DNA from 2 places in the Bifidobacterium sp. UTCIF-38 genome. Region 2 is predicted to be linked to the other one. Evidence: riboswitches for the same ligand, from Rfam matches in the RefSeq annotation. Region 2 holds a riboswitch; the other holds the start of a gene.
What was found. A riboswitch is a leader RNA that binds a small molecule or an ion and turns the genes downstream of it on or off. The one in region 2 is predicted to bind FMN.

Region 1 (5,348 bases), on a different contig from region 2:
CAGGTGTCCCATGCGCCGTTGCTTGGTGGACAGGTAGTTTGCGTCGTATGCGTTCGGCGGGATGACGATCGGCACGCGGGATGCGACGGCGACGCCGGCACGCTTCAGCTGCTCGATCTTGTCCGGGTTGTTCGTCATCAGGTTGACGGATGCGATGCCGAGATCGCGCAGCATGGCCGCTGCCGTGTCGTATTCGCGCGCGTCGGCGGGGAAGCCGAGCTTCAGGTTCGCGTCGAGCGTGTCGAAGCCCTGCTCCTGCAGCTCGTAGGTGCGCAGCTTGTTGAGAAGCCCGATGCCGCGGCCCTCCTGACTTAAGTAGAGGATCACGCCGCGGCCCGAGTCGGCCACGCGACGCATCGCCTCGTGCAGCTGCGGACCGCAATCGCAGCGCTGGGATCCGAACACGTCGCCGGTCATGCACTGCGAGTGGATGCGGCACAGCACGGGCGGAATCGCCGCCGCCGTATCGGATACGCCGGAGACGTTTTCCGCGTCGGCCATCGCGGCGAGGATGTCGTCGCCCATCATCAGCGCCACATGCTCACCGCCGTTCTCGGATTCGTAGCCGACCATCGTGAACCGTCCGTAGTCGGTAGGCAGATCCACCTGCGCGACGCGACGCACCACGCTCGGGAACGCGTGCGTGCGCCGGTACTCTTGCAGTTGGGCGATGGTGATGTACGCGAGATCGTGCTCGGCGGCGAACCGTTCGAGATCGCCGCGTCGCATCATCGTGCCGTCCTCCTTCATCATCTCGCAGCACAGGCCGCACGGCTCGAATCCGGCCAGCCGGGCCAGATCGACGGTCGCCTCGGTGTGTCCGTTGCGTTCCAGCACGCCGCCTTCGCATGCCACCAGCGGGAACATGTGTCCGGGGCGGCGGAAGTCCTCCGGCCGCGTATTCGGGTCAATGCAGGCCAGTGCGGTCAGCGAACGGTCGCGCGCGCTGATGCCGGTGGACGTGGTCACGTGGTCGATGGACACGGTGAACGCCGTGTGATGGTTGTCGGTGTTCGTGGCGACCATCGGCGCCAGTTCGAGGCGATCGGCCATCTCGGCGCTCATCGGCGTGCAGATGAGTCCCCGGCCGTGCGAGGCCATGAAGGCGATGTTGCTCGGCGTGGCGTAACGGGCGGCACAGATGAGGTCGCCCTCGTTCTCGCGCCCCTCGTCGTCCGCCACGACGACGATGCGTCCCGCCCGGATGTCACGGATCGCGCGTGCCACCTGATCGATGTTCGTGTGATCGGTGTTCAATGAAGTCATATTGTGTCCTTTGTCCGTGAAGAGGTTCGTGTGCATGTCAGAAGCCGTGCTCGATGAGGAAGTTCTCGGTGATCGCCCCGGATCCGCCGGAACCTCCCCTGTTGGCGTCGCCATCGCGCGACGGCAGTGCGAGTAGTCGGTCGACGTATTTCGCGATCGGATCGGTTTCGAGATTGACGATGTCGCCGACTCCGCGTTCGGCAAGCACCGTATTCGAGGCGGTGTGCGGGATGAGGGAGACGCCGAACGCGGTCTCCGTGACGGTCGTCACCGTCAGACTGATGCCCTCGACGGCGATCGACCCCTTCTCGGCGATGAACCGCATGAGCTCGTATGGCGCGCGGATCGTATAGACCTTCGCGATGCCGTCGGGCATGATCGACTCGACCGCGCCGGTGCCGTCGATGTGCCCGGAGACGATGTGTCCGGAGAAGCGGCCGTCGGCGGGCATCGCGCGTTCCACGTCGACATGGTCGCCGCGCCGTAAGGTCCCGAGGGAGGAGCGGCGCAGCGTCTCGTGCATCACGTCCGCGGTGAACGCCGTGCCATGTACGGCCGTCACGGTCAGGCATACGCCGTTGACGGCGATGCTTTCGCCGATGATCGTCCGATCGGTCACCACCACCGGCGAGTCGACGGTCAGATGCGCGAAATCGGCGCCACGATCCAATCGCACGACCATGCCCAGATCCTCAACGATTCCCGTGAACATACTCGACGCCTCCTTCGATGACGATGTCGCTGCCCACCGTGGCGACGGTGCGATCGATGATGCGGAAGGCGTCATCGGGAGCCTCGACCCCCTCGCCGCCCACCGGGCCGGGGGCGTTTCGCCCGCCGAACAGCTTCGGCGCGACGTAGGCGCTCACCTTGGACACCACATGATCCCGCAGCGCCGACCACGCCAGCGTTCCGCCGCCCTCGATCATCACGCTGTCCAATCCGCGCTCGCCGAGTGCCCTCACGATCCCGGCGACGCTCACGTGGTTGTCGTCGTCAGCGTCCACGCGAAGGATCTCGCATCCGGCCTCACGGTAGGGGAGCGTACGTTGCTCGTCGTCGACCGCCGTGGCGATGATCGTCGGCGTCTCGCGCGCGGTGGCGACGATCGCCGCGTCGATCGGCGTGCGCAAATGGGTGTCGCACACCACGCGCACCGGATCGTGACCGCCGTCGATGCGGCAGGTGAGCTGCGGATCGTCCGCCAGCACGGTGCCCACGCCCACCATGATCGAGGCGAACCTGCAGCGATCCTCGTGCACGCGATGGCGCGCATCCTCGCCGGTGATCCAACGGGAAAGGCCGGTCGAGGTGGCGATGCGGCCGTCCAGCGTCATCGCGTATTTGAGCATGACGAACGGCGTGCGCGTGGTGATGGAATGAAGGAAGATCTCGTTGAGCCGGTCGCACTCGTCCCGCAATACGCCTTCGACGACATCGATGCCGGCGTCGCGCAGCTGACGCACGCCCTTGCCGGCCACCAGAGGATTCGGATCGGGAGAGCCGACCACCACGCGGGCCAGTCCCGCATCGATGAGCGCCTTGGAGCACGGCGGCTGCTTGCCGGTATGGCAGCAGGGCTCCAACGTGACGTAGATGGTGGCGCCGCGAACGTCGACGCCCGCCCGTTTCGCGGCCTCAAGCGCGGCGCGTTCGGCATGCCAGCCGCCGAAATGATCATGATGACCGGTGGCGATGATCTCGCCATCGCGCACGATGACGGCGCCCACCATCGGATTCGGGTTGACCCTGCCCGCTCCGAGCCGCGCGTGGCGCAACGCCACGGACATGAAGTCCCTATCGTCCATGAGTCCCCTTTCCTTGCTCGATAGGGCATGTCCAGGGGTGTGTTTCATGGGGGAGGACATGGGCTCGCCTGCCGCAAGACGTCCGCGCGACCCTCCTGAAACGCAAAAACCCTGAAATCCATTGGATTTCAGGGCGTCGATCATGAGAGTACGCGCGAACGTCGGCCGACATTCGCATGTCTTCCGCAAACTTCTTCCATCCAGACTATGACTGTCGGTACCGGAATCTCACCGGTTCGGCCGCGCGATCACTCGCGAGGCTAGCGGACTGTACCGCCGATCGGGAATTTCACCCTGCCCTGAAGATGCATATTGATTTATCAGGGCACGACTATACAGGCGACCGCCTTCCGGACCGGGGTCGTCTCGGAATGTGGAATAGCCGTGCATCGGCTTGATACGGCGATTCGCCGTGATATAACGGTTTGCCGGCGCGGCGCTCGCCGTCGGCATAATCTCAGCAGGTATGGTCGTGGGACAGGAGGGGTCGGCGAGGGAAGCTGGACTCCGATACCTCGAAACATCGAAAAGGAGCATATGATGACCGATTCCACGACGATCGAACAGCCCGATGAATCCATCGAACGTGCCGATTGGCTGGCATGGAGGCGTCAACGTGAGGAGGGGCTGTGTGCGCCGTACGGATGGCTGTCCCAGACCGGACTGTACTGGCTGCAGGCGCTCGGCGGATTCAGGGCCGTCATTCCGGGCATCAATGGCGAATGGCTGTTACAGGATGGCGAGGTCATGTTCACGCCGCAGCCGTCCGTGGAAAGCGGCAGGGGTGCCGACAGTGCTGGCGACCAGTCCAACGCGCTGACGCTGGTGGATGCCAGGGGCGATCGCACCCCGATCACCGGCTCCGTGCGTGTGCCGAGCGACGCCACGGCGAACGGATCGTACGTCGAAGCCGGGCAGATCCGCGCCGCGGTGATCGAGCGCGGCGGCCGGTTCGGCATCCGCGTGCGGGACCCCGAATCGCCGTTCCGCCGTGATTTCACGGGCATCCCGGTCTATGACTTCGATCCGGCGTGGCGGATCGAGGGTCGGTTCGAGCCGTACGGCGAGTCGCAGGACACGGTGGTGAGCACCCGCGTCGAATGGCTGACGAGCACGCTTGAGGCCATCGGCGTGGTGCGCTTCGAGGCGCAGGGCGTCGAACAGCGTCTCATCGCGTTCGACGGCGGCGTGAAGGACGGCGCCCGCGAACTGTTCATCATCTTCCGTGATCCCACCAACGGCGACACCACCTACGGCAGCGGCCGGTTCCTCAACGCGACGGTCGCCGCGAATGCCGACGGCACCGACGGCGGCGCGTCGGACGTGCTGCTCGACTTCAACCGCGCCTTCAATCCGCCGTGCGCGTTCTCGCCCTACTGCACCTGCCCATTGGCCCCGGCCGAGAACACCGTGACCGTCCCCGTCACCGCCGGAGAACGCCACTGAGAGACCGGCGGCGTCCGTCAGCGGCTCTCACTCGGCCCGGCGGCCGCGGTCGCGGATGAACAGGGATGCGACGAGGCAGATCGCGCACACGATCGCCACGTCGCGGAACGAGGCGCGCATGCCGAAGGCGGAGGCGGCGGCCTCGTCCATGCCGTCCGCGGCGGCGCTTGCGGCATGCGTGTTCATGATGGTGATGAGCAGGGCGATGGCCATCGCGCCGGAGGTCTGACGCATCGTGTTGTTCATCGCGGTGCCGTGGGGGATGCGCTGACCGGGCAATTGATTCAGCGCGGCGGTGACCAGCGGCATCGAACTGAACGCGGAGCCGGCCAGCAGCACCGTGAAGTAGAGCGCGGGCTGCCACACCGGCGTGTGCTCGTTCATCGTGGCGAGCATCGCGGCCGCGGCGGTGAGCAGAGTGAAGCCGATCAGGGCGATCGGGCGTCCGCCGATGCGGTCGTACAGACGGCCGGCCACCGGGTTGAGCAGGCCCATCACAATGCCGCCGGGCATCATGATCAGACCGGATTCGAGCGCGTTGACGCCGAGGTCGTTCTGCAGATACAGCGGCAGCACGTTTTCGATGCCGATGAACGAGGCGAATCCGATCACCGACACGGTCAGGCACAGCGAGAACATCGGAATCGTGAAGATGCGGAAGTCGAGCATCGGCTGTTCGAGCCTGAACTGACGGACGATGAGCAGCGTCAATCCCACGACGCCGACCGCCAACGAAACCAATACCGTCACGCTGGCCCATCCGGCCTTGCCCGCGTCGGAGAAGCCGAACAGCACACCGCCGAAACCGAGCGTGGAGAGCACCGCGGA
Region 2 (5,348 bases):
CTGACGATCGCGGCGACCGCCTCCGGGGTGGAGACCTCCGGAGTCAGAATCTTGAGTCGGGGCTCGGCGAACTCGCCCTTCTCCAGATTCACGGGCGCCGCCTTGATGCCGGAGCCGCCGATATCCACGCCGAATGCCTGTGCGGTTTCAATCATCGTTGACCTCTTCTCCTCTTTGTACGTTGGGATATGCCGATATGTGCATCCTACTCCCCCGTGCGCCCGATGGTGGGATAATGGGTCGCATGGAACATACGCAACTCATCGACGCGGTGAACATCCGCACCGCGATTCGCTCCTATGACGCCGACCCGATCGATGATGACGTGGCACGGCAGCTCAGCATGACGCTCGACCCGATCAACCTCATCTCCGGACTCGACATCCAGCTCGTGCGCGACCAGCCGAAGGTGTTCGCGGCGGCGAACGAATCCGGGCACCTGAAGAACGCGGCCAACTATCTGGCGATCGTCGGACCGAAGGACGACGACGAGGCCAGGGAGCGAGCCGGCTTCTACGCCGAACGCGTCGTGCTGACGGCGACGCTGCGAGGACTGGGCACCCTGTGGGTCGGCGGCTCGTGGGATCGCGAGGAGGCTGCGAGGCACTGCCGCATCGCCCGCGATCAGGAGCTGTATCTGGCCGTCGTGATCGGATACCCGGAGCATCATCTCGAACGTCTGCAGCGCGGCTACGACGAGCTCGTCGAATACCAGCGCACGCACCGGCCGACCAAGACGTACGAGCAGTTCACGGCCGGCATGTCCGACGAGGAACGCGCGGCCGCACCCGAGTGGTTCAGGGCCGGCGTCGAAGCGGCGATGAAGGCGCCGAGCGCGATGAACCGCCAGCCTGTCGTCTTCTCCTACAATCCCGCCGACGGCACGGCAGCGGCGCGCATCGACCCGGCGGCGGGCGACGAGCATTGCGCGGCGAACGATCTCGGCATCGCGAAACTCCATTTCCAGATCGGCGCCGGCCAGGGCCAGTGGGCGTGGGGCGACGGCGGACTGTTCCTGCACAGGTAACGCACGCCTCGCCGCGCGCCAGCGCGCCATAAGCAGCGTCTATAGCCGACATTCCCGCACAGTGGAATGTCGGCTTTCGCATATCCGCTCATACGTGTATACAGGGTTCTGTCAGTTTCAGGGAAGGTGCAATTCCTTACTGGCGGTAATCCGCACCCCGGGATTCATAACGGGAGCATGCGGAAAGCCCGCGAGCCGCCCTAAGGCGGCCGATCCGGTGCGATTCCGGAGCCAACGGTTACAGTCCGGATGGAAGAAACGAGGAACTCAGCATGAGTGCGTCTTCTGATAACCATATCCAGACCAACGTCGACCACGCCACCGGCTCGCACGCGACGGGCGTCGCCGACTCCGGCCGCTGGTCCACGCGCCGCATCGCCGTCTACGCGCTGTTCGTCGCGCTCGCGATGGCGTTGAGCTTCGTCGAATTCCCGATCATTCCGGGCATCGCATGGCTCAAGTACGATCCGTCCGGCATCGTGTGCCTGATCGCCGGCTTCGCCTTCGGGCCGTCCGCCGCCGCGATCGTCTCCGTGCTCGGCTTCGTGCCCCACCTGTTCATGGATCCGTGGGGCACGCTCATGGCCGTGCTCGTCGCGCTCGCGCTGTCCGTGCCGGCCGCGTTCATCTATCGCGGGAACCGCAGCCGCAAGGGCGCGCTGATCGGACTCATCGTCGGCGCCGTCGTCGCGCTGGTCGTCGCGATCCTCGGCAACCTCGTCGTGACCCCGATCTACGCGCACATGACCGTCGCTCAGGTCGCCGCGCTCATCGTGCCGGCCCTCCTGCCGTTCAACCTGCTCAAGTTCGCGATCCACGGCGTCGTCACGTTCCTGATCTACAAGCCGATCTCGAACCTGCTGGACCGCTGATCCGAAGGCCGTCCCATCCGACCGTATGACTTCATATGACCACACCTCCACCGCAGACGCGGCGAGTCTGTCCGGCATCCGATTCAGCTACGACGGCGGCGCCACATGGGCGCTCGACGGCGTGGATCTCGTCATCCGAGACGGGGAATACGTCGCGCTGACCGGTCCGAACGGATCGGGCAAGTCGACGCTGGCCCGACTCGTCTCCGGGCTCACCGCGCCGGACGCTGGTGAGGTGACCCTGCTGGGACGGCATGTGTTCGGACGGACGCAAACGCCGGCCGGCATCGTGTTCGCGCCGAATCCGGACGCGTATCGCGCGGCGCGACGCGGCATCGGCGCGGTGTTCCAGAACCCGGAGGATCAGATCGTCACCACGGTCACGCAGGACGACGTCGCCTTCGGCCCGGAGAACCTCGGCGTGCCGCGCGAGCAGATCGGACGACGGATCGACGCCTCGCTGCATGACGTCGGCATGGAGGCATACGCTGCCGCCGACCCGACGCGGATGAGCGGCGGCCAGCAGCAGCGTATCGCCATCGCCGACATGCTCGCGATGCGACCGCGCATGCTCGTGCTCGACGAGCCGACGGCGATGCTGGATCCGGCGGCGCGCGCGGAGGTCCTGCGGATCCTCGATTCGCTGCATGATTCCGGCACGACGATCGTGCATGTGACGCATCATCGTGACGAGGTTTTGCGGGCGAATCGTGTTGTGCGGGTTGACGCGGGGCGAATCGTCTTTGATTCCGGCTCTTCCGGTGACCGCTCATCTGAATGCTATGACGAGTCCGTTTCCGATTTTTCCGGTGACCGCTCATCGGGTGGCGGTGTGCGTGTCTCGACACGCTCAAGGCCGCTCGGCCAAGCCTACGGTCGAGACACGCACACCGCCACCCGTTCGCTCGAATCGCTCGAATCGCTCGAATCGCTCGAATCGCTCGAATCGCTCGCAATGGTGCGTTCCAGCGAGGATTCCGCGCGCTCCGGCGATGTTGCGGTTTCGGTGTCGGGGATTTCGTTTGCCTATGCTCCGGATTCGCCGGCGGTGCTGCGTGACTATTCGCTCACCGTCGCGCACGGCGAGACCGTGGCGATCATGGGGAGCAACGGGGCCGGCAAGTCGACGCTGGCTCGACTGATCTGTGCGCTGGACAAGCCCGATGCGGGGTCGATCACGGTTGAGGGTATCGCGGTGGCCCGCACGCGTGGCAACAACGGAAACGCGGGGCGCAAGCCGCGTATGCTCAAGCGCCGGGATCGCCGTCGGCTGCGCGAGGTCGTGGGGTTCGTGATGCAGCGGCCGGAACGGCAGCTGTTCGCCGAAACCGTGGCCGAGGATGTGGCGTATGGACCGCGCAACCAGCATCTCAATGAGCACGAGGTGAGCGAGCGGGTCGACTGGGCGCTCAAGCTGCTGCATATCGAACATCTGGCCGATCGATCGCCGTTGGAGCTCTCCGGCGGACAGCAGCGACTGGTGGCGATCGCCGGCGTGATCGCCTGCAGGCCTCGCGTGCTCGTCATGGACGAGCCGACCGCGAGTCTCGACACGGCGGCGACCGCGCGCATCCATGAGCTGGTGCATACCCTGCATGATCAGGGCGTGACCACGCTCATCATCACGCACTCCGAAGCGGAGGCACACGAAATCGCCGATCGGATCGTCGTCATGCCGTCGCACGACGACAACGGCAATCCCCCGGCCCTCGCAGCCTCCGATCAGAACGACGGCCGGCGGTCGCTCCCCCTGATCGCGCGGCTCGACCCGCGGGTGAAGATGGTGTCGTTCCTCGCGATGATGTTCACGGCGTTCGCGATCAACACGCCGGCGCAGCTGCTGCTTGGCGCGCTCGTGGTCGCCGGGGTCGTAGCGGCGGCGCGTATACGGCCCGCACGGCTCCTGCGTTCGGTGCACATGTTCCTCGCGCTGTTCGTGGTCGCGGGTCTGCTCAACATCTTCTTCGTCAGATCGGGAACCGTACTGGCGCAGCTCGGACCGATCCCGATCACCGATGACGGCGTGACCGTGGCCGTGCTGTACGCGTGCCGTTTCGCGCTGGTGATCATTCTGGGCGCCGTATTCCTCGAAACGACCACGCCCACCTCGATGACCGACGCGTTCGGGGCACTGCTCTCCCCGCTGCGTCGCCTCGGCATGCACACGCAGGAGATCGCACTGGTCATGTCATTGGCGTTGCGATTCCTGCCGACGCTCGGCAACGAGGCGAAGGCGATCGCGGACGCGCAGGCGGCGCGTGGCGGTTCGATCGAAACCGGCTCCCCCGCCGAACGCATCCGCGCGATGGTCGCCACAATCGTGCCGATCTTCGCCGGTACGCTGCGCCACGCGGACAATCTCTCCCTCGCGCTTGACGCGCGCTGCTACGAGGAGGGCGCGCGACGCACCCACTGGCGTGTGATGCAGGTCGCGGCCCGCGACATCGCGTTCCTTGCGTTCGCGGCGGTCTACATCGCCGTGCTGGTCACGCTGGGACTGCTGCTGCCGTCCATCTGATTCGACCGACTACGCCGCCTTGGCAGTCTTGGCCGGCATCGCCCGGCGCAGCAGCGTCGTGATGACGATCGCGCCGACCGAGAAGATCGCGCCGACCGGGCCGAGCCAGGTCAGGCCCAGATGGTCATTGACCAGTCCGCCGACCGCCGAGCCGAGGGCGATGCCGATGTTGAAGCTCATCGAGTTGAGCGAGGCGGCGAGGTTCATCGAACCCGGGTGCGCTTCGGCGGCCACGTCCATGTACAGCACCTGCGACGCGGAGTTGAACAGGTACATCATCATGCCGAGCGCGACGAGCAGAACCGCACCGTAGAGCGGCACGATCGAGGCGAGTGCGAGCGAGCACAGCAGGATCGCGTGCAGGCAGAAGATCGGGCGGGTGCGTGCCAATGGTTCGACGCCGCGCCCGCGTTCGGCGATCCTGCCGCCATACAGGTTGCTCCACAGGCATGCGACGCCGTAGAGCACGAGCCCCACGCTCACGTACTGTTCGGGCACGCCGATCTCGTCGCGCATGATCGGGGTCAGATACGTGTAGAACACGTAGCTTGATCCGGCGCCGCACACGACGGTGAGCACGCCGCCCCAGATGCGCTTGTCGAAGAAGAGGCGGAACTGGCGCAGGAATCCGATGGTCACCGGATGCGAGTTGCGCGGCAGGAACGCGGCCATGAGACCCATAAGCACGGCGGTCAGGCCCGTGATGATGAAGAACGTGATGCGCCATCCGAACGTGTTCGCCACCCACGTTCCGAACGGCACGCCCACCACCGAGGCGATGGAGAAGCCGGAGAACACCCACGCGATGAACTTGGTGCGGTATTGTTCGGTGGTCACGTCGGGCGCGTAGGTCATCGCGATCGCGACGAGCGTTCCGGAGACGAGCGCGATCATGATGCGGGCGACGACCAGCACCGGATAGTTCGGCGCG

Region 1: another riboswitch for FMN. It lies ahead of ribD (bifunctional diaminohydroxyphosphoribosylaminopyrimidine deaminase/5-amino-6-(5-phosphoribosylamino)uracil reductase RibD); the one in region 2 lies ahead of BW11_RS04675 (ECF transporter S component).

Annotation. Positions count from the first base shown of each region.
Region 1 covers NZ_JFAL01000024.1:51,221-56,568, forward strand. The annotation lists gene ribB (3,4-dihydroxy-2-butanone-4-phosphate synthase) at 1-1,266, opposite strand, end outside; gene BW11_RS08765 (riboflavin synthase) at 1,304-1,978, opposite strand; gene ribD (bifunctional diaminohydroxyphosphoribosylaminopyrimidine deaminase/5-amino-6-(5-phosphoribosylamino)uracil reductase RibD) at 1,959-3,074, opposite strand; FMN riboswitch at 3,259-3,385, opposite strand; gene BW11_RS08775 (DUF1684 domain-containing protein) at 3,615-4,520, shown strand; gene BW11_RS08780 (MDR family MFS transporter) at 4,548-5,348, opposite strand, start outside.
Region 2 covers NZ_JFAL01000010.1:1,653-7,000, forward strand. The annotation lists gene ppgK (polyphosphate--glucose phosphotransferase) at 1-155, opposite strand, end outside; gene BW11_RS04670 (nitroreductase family protein) at 245-1,027, shown strand; FMN riboswitch at 1,137-1,292, shown strand; gene BW11_RS04675 (ECF transporter S component) at 1,300-1,899, shown strand; gene BW11_RS04680 (energy-coupling factor transporter ATPase) at 1,925-4,417, shown strand; gene BW11_RS04685 (MFS transporter) at 4,427-5,348, opposite strand, start outside.